DNA from 3 places in the Myceligenerans halotolerans genome. Region 3 is predicted to be linked to each of the others. Evidence: riboswitches for the same ligand, from Rfam matches in the RefSeq annotation. Region 3 holds a riboswitch; each other region holds the start of a gene.
The links. Region 3 has a riboswitch for thiamine pyrophosphate ahead of thiC (phosphomethylpyrimidine synthase ThiC). Riboswitches for the same ligand answer to the same signal wherever they lie in the genome.

Region 1 (4,175 bases), on a different contig from region 3:
CGACGTCGTCCACCACCGCCCGCGTGGCACGCGCGTAGTCGGCGGCGGTGTCGCCGCGCAGCAGTGCGGCACCGTCGTGCGGCGCGGTGGTGCGGCTCGTGCCGGGAACGGCGGACGACGACGTCACGGTGGTGGCGCTGCGGGCTGCTGCGGGCAGGGCTGAGGACATGCGCGAGGCTCCTCGGATGGGGACCGACAGGACGAGCACGCCCCCGGTCCGCCGTCACGACGGCCTCCCGGCACCACGCGGCAATGGTTAGGCATGCCTGACCTAAGTTAGCCGACACTTCCCCCATGTCCAACCGTCGCGCGCTGTGCCGGACGTCACGCCCGCGGACGATCCCGGCACCAATTCCGCGACACGACGGCGGAAACGTCGCGCGGAGTCGCCCAGATCGGTACGTTTCCCCCATGAGCGACGAGCGCCAGATCACCTCTGACGACAGTGACGCCACCGAGGACGACGGCCGCATCGAACGGCTGCGGGAGCTCCTGACCGCCCCGATCAAGATCCCCGACTCCGAGAGCGGCGCGCGCGACGACGAACAGTCCGGCGACCCCGAGGAGTACCCGGCGCCGTCCGTCGACATCCCGCCGCACGTGCGCGCCGCCGCCGAGGCCGCCGCGCACGCCGGCGACGACGAGCCGCGCCGGACCAAGACCGGCAAGAAGCGCCGCACCTGGGCCGACGCCTTCCTCGACACCGGCAAGCGCGACCTGTCGGCCGCCGGTGGCGACGCCGCCGCCCAGCTCCTGACCCGGCTCGACGAGCTCGACCGCCGCACCGGCGAGGACGTCGCGCAAGCCCGGGCCCGCGCCGACGCCGCCGCGGAGACGGCCGACGCCGCGCGGCAGGGCCTGGACGAGGCCCGCGCCGAGACGCGCGAGGCCCGCGAGACCGCGGCCGCGCGGATCGACGACGTCGAGCAGCGGGTCACCGCCACCACCGACGCCACCGAGGCTGCGGACCGCGCGATCGCCGGCCTGCGCGAGAAGACCGAGGCACAGCGCGACGAGCTCGCCCGCCTGGCGGTATCGCTGGCCGACGCCGAGAAGTCCGCCACCGCCGCCCGCGACGCGGCGGCCGGTGCGGCGAAGAAGGCGGGCACGGCCACCGTCGTCGCGGTCGTCGCCGTCGTGCTGGCACTGGCCGCCCTCGGAGCGGCGTTCGCCCTCTGAGACGAGAGGCGGCCGGCGCACCCCGGGCGGTGTTCGCGCTGGCACCTTCATCGCCATGGCGCCCCTCGACGACTCCCCGCGGCACGCGGCGCACAGGCCTCAGCGGATGGCCTGGGATCCCCGGCCCCTCATCGCGGACCTCAAGGCCGGGGTCCAGGCGCAGCTCGCCCGGACCGACGACCCGGACACCGGACACCCGGGCGACGCGACGGTCTCCCAGCCCACCGTCGACGCCGGCATGAGCGACCCCGCGGGAGCCGACGGCGCCCGGGTCGGCGGCTCCGCGATGGTGCACGCCCCCACCCCGTCCGAGAGCAAGGACCGCAAGCACCTGCGCCGCGCCGCAGAGGCAGCCGAGGCAGCCGCCGCCCAGGCCGCCGGCGCCGCGTCCCAGGCGGCCATCACCGCCGAGCGGGCCCGGGCCGACGCACGGACCGCCCGCGAGGAGGCCGCCGCGGCACATGCGGCGGCCACCTCGGTGGTCGGCGAGCTCGCCGCCACCCGCGAGGAGGTCACCGTGCTGCACCAGGCGCTGGAGCAGGTCCAGGCCCGCGCCCGCCGCGACGTGCTCATCGCGTGGATCGCCGCCGGGGCCGCCCTGACCGCCGCGGCCGCCGGCCTCCTCATCGGATAGCGGACGGCGGGCGGGTCAGGACTCCAGGGCTCGCGCGCGGACGCCCGCGGCGTCCCAGAGCATGCCCAGGTGGTCCACCGGGCCGTGACCGCCCGGGCCGCCCACCCGCAGACTCTCGCCCCGGGCGATGGCCGCACGCAACCACGTCGTCGCACGCCGCAGCGCCTCGGGCCACGAGCCGGTCACGACCCGCAGCGTCGCCAGCGCCGAGGACAGGGAGCACCCCGTGCCGTGCGTGCTGGTGGCCACCAGGCGCGGCCCGCTGACGCCCGCCACCTCGCCGTGGGCCGAGACCAGCGCGTCCGGCGTGTCGGACGCGAGCAGGTGGCCGCCCTTGGCCAGGACCAGCACGTCGTGCACGGACGCCACCTCGCGCGCCTGCGCGAGCGCCTGCGCCCACGTGACGGCCTCGGACCCGCCGGTGAGCACGGCCAGCTCGGGGATGTTCGGGGTGACGACGTCGGCCAGGGACAGCAGGTCCCGCAGCGCCGCCTCCGCCCTCGGCTCCAGCAGGCGGTCGCCACTGGTGGCGATCATGACGGGGTCGAGCACGACGACGGGCGGGCGGACGCGCTCGAGCCAGACGCCGACGACGTCGGCCGCGCACGCCGTGCCCAGCATCCCGATCTTGACCGCGTCGACCTCGATGTCGTCGCTGACGGCGTCCAGCTGCTGGGCGACGAACGCCGCGGGCGGCGTGTGGACCGCCCGCACGCCCTGGGTGTTCTGCGCGGTCAGGGCCGTGATCACGGCCATCCCGTAGCCGCCGTGGGCGGCGATCGACTTCAGGTCCGCCTGGATTCCCGCCCCGCCCGACGGGTCGGATCCGGCGATCGACAGCACGCGCGGGACTCTCATGACGCCACCGCCGGCTCGCCCGCCGCACCCACCGCCGTCGCCGTGGCCGCAGGCAGCGGCATGGCCGTCGTCATGACCGTGGCCGGGAGACGATTCCCTGTTGCGCGCATCTCGACATTCCCTTCGCCGGCACTACCTGGATCAGGTTCGACGGGTGTGTTCTCAGCTGCCACGATTGCAGCACCCCGTGTCGATTTCTTTCCTAGTTTACGCAGCAGAAGGCTGGTTTGTCGACAAAAGTCCGGCTCGGCGCCGTGTCCGATCCATCACACCAGGGTCACGTGCACACCCGTACCGGGGCAAGCCCGGCGTCGTCACGCGCCGGCCCGGGCCAGGACCGCGCGGGCATGGCGCAGGACGGGCTCGTCCACCATCACGCCGTCCAGCGCGAACACCCCCGCGCCTCCCCCGGCCTCGTGGTCCGCCGCCGCGAGGATCCGCTCGGCACGCGCCACCTCCTCCGGGGTGGGGGCGTAGGCGTCCCGGATGACCCCGACATGCCTCGGGTGGATGCACGCCGTGGCCGCGAAGCCGGACGCGACGGCGTCCACGGCCTCCGCGCGCAGGCCGTCGAGGTCGTCGATGTCCAGGTGGACCGCGTCGATCGCCTGCTTCCCGGCCGCGCCCGCGGCCAGCAGGACCGTCGCCCGGGCATGCCGCGCCACGTCCCGGTACGCCCCCGGATCCCGTTCCCCCGGGCCGAACCGGCTGGACGTACCCCCCAAGGAGGCAACCAGGTCCTCCGCACCCCACATGAGGGCCACGACGCCCTCCCGCCGGGCGAGCGCGACCGCGTCCACGACACCGGCCGCCGTCTCGCACAGCGCCACGACGTCCAGCCCGTCCAGCACCGGCAGGCTCGCGTCCGCCTTGGCAACCATGACCGTGCGGAACGGCGTGGCCCGGACCGCCGCGAGATCGAGCTCGTGATCCGGAGTCCCGGGCGGGTTGACGCGCACGATCGTGCGCTCGGGCGCGAGAGCGAGGGCCTCGTCGGCCCCCGGCTCGCCGGAGCCGCCACGGGACGCATCCCTGCCGCGGGAACCGCCGACCCTGCTGCTACCCCGTGCCGCGCGGCCCGCCGCGACGAGGGCCTCGCGCGCGGCCGGCCGCGCCCCGGGCGCGACGGCGTCCTCGAGGTCGAGGATCACGCCGTCCGCCCGGGACGCGGCCTTGGCGAACCGGTCGGGCCGGTCCGCCGGGCAGAACAGGAGCGCGGGTCCCGGAATCACCACTGATCCCCCGCGTCCGGCACGTCGCCCGGCACTGCCGAGCCCTGCGCCGGCCCGCCCCCCGCTTCCGCGGCCTCGTGCGCCGCCTGCGTCCAGAACAGGCCGTTGCGCACCGCGCGTGCCACGACGACGTCGTCCTGGTTGCGGCCCACGTGCTCCAGCGTGACGATCCCCTGGCCCGGCCGGGAGCCGGAGGCCCGCTTGGCCACCACGTTCGTCTCGGCGTACACCGTGTCGCCGTGGAACACCGGCGCCGGGAACGTGACCCTCTC
Region 2 (4,175 bases), on a different contig from region 3:
CCGGGGACGTGCTGCGCCTCGAGCCCGTAGGCGACGTTCCGCCCGGCGTCGCGGTGCGGGAAGAGCTGCCCGTCCTGGAACATCAGGCCGAACTGGCGGCGGTGCACCGGCACGCCCGTGACGTCGACGTCGTCCCACGTGACCGTGCCGCCGGCGAGCGGCTCCAGCCCCGCGACGGCACGCAGGAGCGACGACTTGCCGCACCCGCTCGGCCCGAGCAGCGCGACGATCTCGCCCTGGTCCACGTCGATCGAGACGCGGTCGACGGCGGTGGTGGTGACCCGCTCCCGCCGCCACGGCCTGCCGGGCGCCTTCGCGTAGCGCACGACGACGTCGCGCACGGCGAGCCCCGCCCCGTCCCCGCGCCCTCCTGAACCGGTGGCCGTGTCCGGCGACCGGGTGCCCGAGTTGAGCGACACCATCAGAACTCTCCTCCGCCATGATCGCCCCGCAGGCGCTCCGCCAGCATCATCACCATCGCCGTCAGGGTGGCCAGCACCACCGACGCCGCGAGTGCCATCCCGTAGTTCTCGGCCCCCGGCCGCCCGATGAGCCGGAAGATCACGATCGGCAGGGTCTCGCTCTGCGGCCGCACCAGGAACGACGTCGCGCCGAACTCCCCGAGGGACACCGCGAACGCGAACCCGACGGCGAGCCCGAGGGAGCGCGCCGCGAGCGGCAGGTCCACGGTGCGCAGCACCGTCCCAGGACCCGCGCCCAGGGTCCCCGCGACCTCGCGCAGCCGGGGGTCGATGGCGCGCAGCACCGGCAGCACGGTGCGTGCCACGAGCGGGACCGCGACCACCGCCTGCGCGATCGGCACGAGCGCGGGCGAGGTGCGCAGGTCGTACTGGACGCCGAGCGGCTGGTCGAGGGTGACGAGGAACCCGAAGCCCACGGTCACGGCGGACACGCCGAGAGGCAGCATGAACAAGCCGTCCAGCAGGGACACCGCCCGGCGGGCTCCGGTCCCGCGCGGGCGGCGGGACGCGAGGAGCGCGACCAGGCCGCCCACGACCAGCGCGATCGCACACGCCCATGTCGCGGTGCGCAGGGAGTTGCCGAGCGCCTCCCAGACCGTGACGGTCAGCGCGCCGCGCTCGCCGGTGGTGCCGAGCGCGACGTAGTTCGCCGGCCCGAGAGCGCCGTCGGGTCCGCGGAACGAGCGCAGCACGAGGCCGCCGAGCGGTAGCAGGATCAGTCCGCCGACGACGGCGGCGGTAGCCGCCACCATCGCCACGTCACCACGCGACCAGCGCAGCGGCCGGGCCGACGTGCGGTCGCTGACGAGGTGCAGGGCGGCTTCGCGCCGGCTGCGGGTGCGCGCGGAGATGGCGAGGGCGGCAGCCACGACGACGAGCTGCAGGATCGAGAGCACGGCCGCCGACCGCAGGTCGAGGAACTGCGTGGTGCGCACCCAGATCTCGGTCTCGACGGTGCCGTACCGCGCGCCGCCGAGCACCATGACGACGCCGAACGCCGTCGCGCAGAAGAGGAACACGACCGACGCCGCCGAGACGAGCGCGGGGGCCAGCGACGGCAGCGTGACCGTCCACCACACGCGCTGGGGCGAGGCGCCGAGTGCGGCGGCCGCCTGCTCGGCGCGAGGGTCGAGGCGCTCCCAGAGCCCGCCCACGGTGCGCACCACGACGGAGAGGTTGAAGAAGACGAGCGCGACGACGATCCCGCCCAGGGTCTCCTCCAGGCCGAGGAACCCGAGCGCGCCGTCGGGCACGAACAGGCTGCGGAACGCCACGCCGACCACCACGGTCGGGAGCACGAAGGGGACGGTCACCAGTCCGCGCAGCAGGCCTCGGCCGGGGAACGCGCGGCGGTACAGGAGGAACGCGACGGGCAGTCCGGCGAGGAGCGAGAACGCCGTACCGAGGAGGGACTGGGCGAGCGTCAGGCCGACCAGGCGCCAGGTACGCGGGCGGCCGAGGACGTCCGCGAACCCGGTCAGGTCGAGCGCGCCGTCGGCGACGAATCCGCGCGCCACCAGCGTCGCCACGGGCCACGCGAAGAACAGCCCCACAAACAGCAGCGGGATGAGCGCGACCGTGCCCCAGGCGAGCGCTCGGCGGATTGCCGGAGCGTCAGGGGACCAGGCGCGGACGTATCTTTCCCGAAGTGGAGGGCCCCCTGGGGCCCGTGAACGCGTCCGCGCATGGAACCCTCGCGGATCGGACGTCCGCCGGGCGCTCATCCCAGCACGATCGCGGTCCACGCCTCGATCCACTCGTCACGGTGCTCCGCGATCTCCGCCGGATCCACCTGGTACGGGTCGTCGGCGAGCGGGGCGTGCTTGGCCCACTCCTCGGGCAGGGCGACGTCCTCGTCGGCCGGATACATGTACATCGAACCGGGCAGGTCCGCCTGGACCGTCTCCGACTGCAGGAACCTCACCAGCTCCCAGGCGCCGTCCGGGTTCTCGGCGCCGGTCAGCACGCCGGCGTACTCCTCCTGGCGGAAGCAGGTCTCGAGCAGCGCGGTGGTGGTCGACTCGCCGTCCTCGGTCACGGTGTAGGCCGGCGACGTCGCGTACGACAGGACGAGCGGGCGGTCGCCCTCCCCGTCCGCGCCGGAGAAGTCGACGTAGTAGGCGTCCTCCCAGGAGTCGACGACCTTGACGTCGTTCTCCCGCAGCGCCGACCAGTAGTCGCCGAAGCCGTTGGGCCCGAACGCGTCGTACGTGGCCAGCAGGAACGCGAGTCCGGGGGACGACGTCGCGGGGTTCGTCACGACGAGCAGGCCCTGGTACTCGGGCTCGGCGAGGTCCTCGAGGGTCTCGGGGGCGTCCAGGTTCTGCTCGGCGAGCCACTCCTTGTCCGCGTTGATGCAGACGTCGCCCTGGTCGATCTGCTCGAGGTCGCCGGAGATCACGCCCTCGTCGGTGACGCGCGACGCGAACGTGTTGTCGATACCGAACACCGCGTCGCCGAGCGGCGCGTCCTTGGTCAGCACGAGCTGGTTCGCGAGCGTGCCGGCGTCTCCGGCGGCGTTCACCTCGACCGTGTACCCGCTCTCCTCCTCGAACTCCTCGAGGATGCCGTCGCTGAGGGCGAACGAGTCGTGCGTGACGAGCGTGACGGTGTCCGACGCCGGCGAGGCATCGGCGTCCTGCTCGCCGGCGGGCTGCCCGGTGCAGCCGGTGAGCAGCAGGGCGGCCGCGGCGGACGCAGCTGTCGCCGCGGTCACGGCGGTACGGCGGAACATGGTCATGAAAGGTCCTTTCGACTTCCTCCACCGGTGCTAACCGGATCAGGTTCGAGGGTCTGCGGCGAACCGCACTCTCAGCGCCCGCGTCGTTCGGTGGCGGGGGCTCCCCTGTCGTTGTTCTCGGCAGCCTACCTCTGCTGTCCGACACGGATGCCGATACGGTGGGTCCGTGGCCGAGAATGAGACGGAACCGACACTTGCGGTGAAGATCGGCACCATTGCCCTCACGTTCGCCGCCGGATGGGCGGCACAGAAGGCTCTGGCGCTGATCTGGAAGCAGGTCACCGGTAAAGACGCACCTACCAAGCCTGACGACCCGGAACTCGACATGGTCCAGGCGACCGTGTTCGCCGCGGTCGCCGCCGGGACGGCCGTGCTCGCCAAGCGTGTCGCCGCGCGCGGCGCGCAGCGGGCGGTGGCCCGGATCGCCGCCCGTTCGGCGGCTCGCTCGTCATGACCGCGTCCCGGGGGCCGGCCGGTCGGCCCCCGGGACGACAGCGGGGCGGAACGCCAGGGACGGACGGCGGTGAGAGCGGGCGCGCGATCTCCTACGCTGAGCACGTGACCTTCACGCATCTCGACGACCGGGGCCAGGCCCGCATGGTCGACGTCACCGCCAAGCAGCCCACCGTTCGTTCCGCGACGGCGACCGGTCACGTCGCGTGCGCGCCCGACGTCGTGGCCGCCCTGCGCTCAGGGGACGTGCCGAAGGGCGACGTGCTCGCCGTGGCCCGGATCGCCGGCATCGCGGGCGCCAAGCGCACCGCCGAGCTCCTGCCCCTCGCACACGTGATCGGCGTGCACGGTGCGGTGGTGGACCTCGAGGTCACCGACGACGGCGTCCACATCTCCGCCACCGTCCGCACCGCCGACCGCACCGGTGTGGAGATGGAGGCGCTGACCGCGGTGTCGGTCGCCGGGCTGGCGGTGGTCGACATGGTCAAGGGCCTGGACAA
Region 3 (4,175 bases):
GGGCGTGACGTAGCAGAGCATCGCGGTGCCGTACCGGGCGATCTCGGCGGCGCCGATCGCCGAGGTGATGTGGTCGTAGCCGGGGGCGATGTCGGTGACGAGCGGGCCGAGCGTGTAGAACGGCGCGCCGTCGCACAGTTCCTGCTGCCGCTCCACGTTCTCCCGGACGAGGTGCAGCGGGACGTGGCCGGGGCCCTCGACCATGACCTGCACGTCGTACTCCCAGGCCCGCTTCGTGAGCTCGGCGAGGGTGTCGAGCTCGGCGAACTGGGCGGCATCGTTCGCGTCCGCGATGGAGCCGGGGCGTAGGCCGTCACCCAGGGAGAACGCGACGTCGTAGGCGGCGAAGATCTCGCACAGCTCGTCGAAGTGCGTGTAGAGGAAGCTCTCCCGGTGGTGCGCGAGGCACCAGCCGGCCATGATCGAGCCACCACGCGAGACGATCCCCGTGACGCGGTCCGCCGTGAGCGGCACGTACCGCAGCAGCACGCCGGCGTGCACGGTCATGTAGTCCACACCCTGCTCGCACTGCTCGATCACGGTGTCGCGGTAGATCTCCCAGGTCAGCGCGTTCGCGTCGCCGTTCACCTTCTCCAGTGCCTGGTAGATCGGCACGGTACCGATCGGGACCGGCGAGTTGCGCAGGAGCCACTCCCGCGTGGTGTGGATGGCGTCGCCGGTGGACAGGTCCATCACGGTGTCCGCGCCCCAGCGGGTCGCCCACTGCAGCTTCTCCACCTCCTCCGCGATGGAGCTGTGCACGGCGGAGTTCCCGATGTTCGCGTTCACCTTCACCGTGAAGGCCCGGCCGATGATCATCGGTTCGGACTCGGGGTGGTTGACGTTGTTCGGGATGATGGCGCGCCCCGCGGCGACCTCGGACCGGACCAGTTCGACGTCGCAGCCCTCCCGGAGGGCCACGAACCGCATCTCCGGGGTGATCTCGCCGCGACGGGCGTAGTGCATCTGGGTGACGGTGCGCCCGGGAAGCGCCCGGCGCGGTGGCCGCTGCGTGCCCTTCCATTCGTCCTCGGCGGGGCGACGGCGCCGGCCGTCGTCGGCCGCCGCGGGTGGGCGGCCCTCGTACTCCTCGGTGTCGCCGCGTTCCGCGATCCACTCGGCGCGAGCCGCCGGAAGCCCGTGGTTCGGGTCGCACGCCGGACCGTCGGTCCGGTAGACCCGGACGGGGGCGTTCGGGGTGCCGTCGGGCGACGGCGCGAGGGTGATCTCGGTGACAGGGACCCGCAGGCCGCTCTCGTGGTCGACGTCGTACGCGAGCGTGCGCGAAGGGATGGTGGTCATCACTCTCCAACTTCCTACGCCGGAATTACCCGGTCAGGTTCGACGGTCCGGGCCGCGACAGCCCGATCTCAGCCCTTGCGAGGGCACCCGTGGGATCGAGGGTCACGTTACAACACGTCGGCAGTCGCGCGTCAACTGTGGGGCCGTACATCTTCAGCGAGCGCCACCTGGTTCGCAAACAGGCCTCTGACCTGGGATGATATGACGCCGTGGACGACATGACAGTGCAACGCGTACCCCCAGGGCCGGTTCTCGACGCCTTGCGCACCTACCACTGGCTGCCTGCCCGGTGGGGCTCCGTCCACCCGGTTCTGCTCGAAGCCGCGCTCGATCTCGCCGACGGCGACCCGCGGCGCCTCCGGGTCGACGGCGACGGCACCGTGGCGGTGCTGAACCGACCTGCGCAGCCAGAGGAGGGCTGACACGGTGTGCGCATGACGGGCGTGCCGAGCCGCATCGCACCGTTGCTGGAGATCGTGGAGAAGAGGCTGTACGGTCCTCGTGACAGGCCCTGATACTGCCGCCGACCTGGGGGTTTCCTTCGTGAGTGCTGGTGAGTTCCGGCTGCTGGTGACCGGCGGTGGGACGGGTGGTCACACGTATCCGGCCTTGACGACGGCGCAGGCGTTGCAGGCGCGGCTCGCGGTGGAGGGCGTCGTGGTGCGGGTGTTGTGGGCAGGCGCTGCGGGTGGTCTGGAAGAGCGTGTCGCGCAGGAGGAGGGGATCGAGTTCGCGCCGGTGGCGACAGGCAAGATTCGTCGGGCGTCCAATCCGTTGGCGATGCTGAGCGTGGAGAACATGCGGGACCTGGCCCGGGTGCCGGTCGGTGTGGCGCAAGCGCATGGGGTGGTTTCCGGGTTCCGGCCCGATGCCGTGCTGTCGACGGGCGGGTACGTGGCGGTTCCGATCGGTCTGGCGGCGGCGATGTTGCGGCGGCCTCTGGTGGTGCATGAGCAGACGGTCCGTCTCGGGCTGGCGAATCGTGCGCTGGTGCGCGGGGCGAGCAGGGTGGCCGTGTCCTCGCCCTCCACGCTCGATCTGCTGCCCGAAGGAGCGCGGCAGCGGGCGGTCGTGACGGGGAATCCGGTGCGTGCGGAGGTGCTGTCGGGTGAGGCGATCAAGGCGGTCGACGTGCTCGGTCTCGATTCCTTCGATCCCGGTCTGCCGGTGGTGTACGTGACCGGTGGGGCGCAGGGTTCGGTGCAGATCAACACGCTGATCGCGCAGTCGTTGCCGTGGCTGCTGGGCCGGGCGAACGTGATCCATCAGTGCGGTCCGGCCAACGTGGAGACGATGCGCGAGGCGGCGGCCGGGCTGCCGCCGGAGGCGGCGGGCCGGTATCGGGTACTGGGGTTCGTGGGGACCGAGCTACCGGACGTGCTGGCACTGGCCGACGTGGTGGTGTCCCGTTCAGGGGCGGGCACGATCGCGGAGCTGACCGCCCTGGGCAAGCCCTCGCTGCTGGTGCCGCTGGCGTCGTCGGCGGGTAACGAGCAGGCGCACAACGCACATCGTCTGCGAGACGTCGGTGCGGCGGTCGTTCTTGAGGGCGATATCGCCGCAGCGGATCTCCAGGCCAGGATCGAACCACTGCTGGACGACGCCGGGCGACGCGAGCGCATGGCTCACGCCGCCCGGGAGCACGGCCGCCCGGACGCGGTCGAAAGGCTGGTGGACGTGTTGCTGAACGCCGCCCGGGGCCGTGACCGCAGCGCGGATCGTCGCGGCATCCGCCGACAATCGAGGGACGCTCAACCTGCACGATCCACGTCCGATACCGGCAGGAATCACCAGTTCCGGTAGGGGACTGCACTGGTCGCGCACGTCCAGCGCGGTCCATGAGCCCGGGAGTCTCCCGGGCGGGCCTGTTCGCAGACACTCTCCTAGGCTCGGAGCGTGCCCACCATCGAGAATCTGCTGTCGCGCATCGACCGAATCGCCGGCGGACGCCAGTCCGGCGTCCAGGTTCCCGAGAAGGCCCGTACGCACCCGAAGACCCGGCGCGCGTTCACCTGGATCACGTGGCTCCTGGCCGCCGAACTCGTCATCGGAATCGGCGCCGTCATCTTCGCCGTCGTCCTGGCCCAGGACGGACAAGCCGTCCCGTTCGCGGTCTGGATGCGCACCATCGTCGTGCTCGCCATGACCCTCACCCTGTTCTACTTCGCCTGGCGAGCCGCGCAGGGCTGGAGGTGGGCCTACCAGCGACTCCGCCTGTTCTCCCAGATCTTCCCCGTCATCACCCTCGTCGTGGCCGCGATCCCCGGCCTCTACCCGACATGGATGGTCACCGAACAGATCATCTTCAGCCTCATCATGATCGGCATCGCCGACTTCCTCACCAGCGACCACATGCGCACCGCCTACCGCGCACCCGGCACCACGAGCCAGGCCCCGGCGAGCGGCACGTAGACCGCCGCCCGCGCGCTACCAGCGAGGCGAGGGAACGGCGAACGATCCCCGCCGTTGGACGGGGACCGTTCGATGTGCCGCTGACGGTGGCTCAACCTCGCCGCTGCCACATGCCCGCGTTCATTCCCCGAGCCGCTTGAACGGCCGCGTGGAGAACACCACCTCGACCGCCACGCCGAAGTACTCGGCGATCCGGAGCGCGAGGTACAGCGACGGGCTGTACTCCCCTCGCTCCAGATACCCGACCGTCTGGTAGTGCACGCCGAGCGCCTCCGCGAGCTCGCGCCGCGAGATCCCCCTCTCGGCCCGGAGCATCGCGATCCGGTTGTGGACGACGTCGGTGGTGGTCTCGCCCACTGCTCACCATCCCTGTGCCATGACGCGATCCCGCGCCTCGGCGACGGCCGCTCCGGAGGCCCGGCGGGCCATCCGCCGCAGCACGATCGGCGCGACGACGAAGC

Region 1: linked by a shared signal. The riboswitch ahead of thiD (bifunctional hydroxymethylpyrimidine kinase/phosphomethylpyrimidine kinase) and the one ahead of thiC (phosphomethylpyrimidine synthase ThiC) in region 3 are both predicted to bind thiamine pyrophosphate.
Region 2: linked by a shared signal. The riboswitch ahead of ACYVK5_RS24675 (thiamine ABC transporter substrate-binding protein) and the one ahead of thiC (phosphomethylpyrimidine synthase ThiC) in region 3 are both predicted to bind thiamine pyrophosphate.

What each region holds. Positions count from the first base shown of each region.
Region 1 is NZ_BAAGRL010000021.1:182,860-187,034, forward strand. It holds gene ACYVK5_RS14330 (pyridoxal phosphate-dependent decarboxylase family protein) at 1-169, opposite strand, end outside; gene ACYVK5_RS14335 (hypothetical protein) at 412-1,179, shown strand; gene ACYVK5_RS14340 (hypothetical protein) at 1,235-1,813, shown strand; gene thiD (bifunctional hydroxymethylpyrimidine kinase/phosphomethylpyrimidine kinase) at 1,829-2,671, opposite strand; TPP riboswitch at 2,772-2,869, opposite strand; gene ACYVK5_RS14350 (HpcH/HpaI aldolase/citrate lyase family protein) at 2,986-3,906, opposite strand; gene ACYVK5_RS14355 (MaoC family dehydratase) at 3,900-4,175, opposite strand, start outside.
Region 2 is NZ_BAAGRL010000057.1:156,395-160,569, forward strand. It holds gene ACYVK5_RS24665 (ABC transporter ATP-binding protein) at 1-422, opposite strand, end outside; gene ACYVK5_RS24670 (ABC transporter permease) at 422-2,206, opposite strand; gene ACYVK5_RS24675 (thiamine ABC transporter substrate-binding protein) at 2,203-3,222, opposite strand; TPP riboswitch at 3,222-3,339, opposite strand; gene ACYVK5_RS24680 (DUF4235 domain-containing protein) at 3,389-3,676, shown strand; gene moaC (cyclic pyranopterin monophosphate synthase MoaC) at 3,781-4,175, shown strand, end outside.
Region 3 is NZ_BAAGRL010000004.1:364,268-368,442, reverse strand. It holds gene thiC (phosphomethylpyrimidine synthase ThiC) at 1-1,302, opposite strand, end outside; TPP riboswitch at 1,297-1,401, opposite strand; gene ACYVK5_RS02545 (hypothetical protein) at 1,512-1,724, shown strand; gene ACYVK5_RS02540 (UDP-N-acetylglucosamine--N-acetylmuramyl-(pentapeptide) pyrophosphoryl-undecaprenol N-acetylglucosamine transferase) at 1,846-3,105, shown strand; gene ACYVK5_RS02535 (hypothetical protein) at 3,208-3,714, shown strand; gene ACYVK5_RS02530 (helix-turn-helix transcriptional regulator) at 3,835-4,071, opposite strand; gene ACYVK5_RS02525 (ABC transporter permease) at 4,075-4,175, opposite strand, start outside.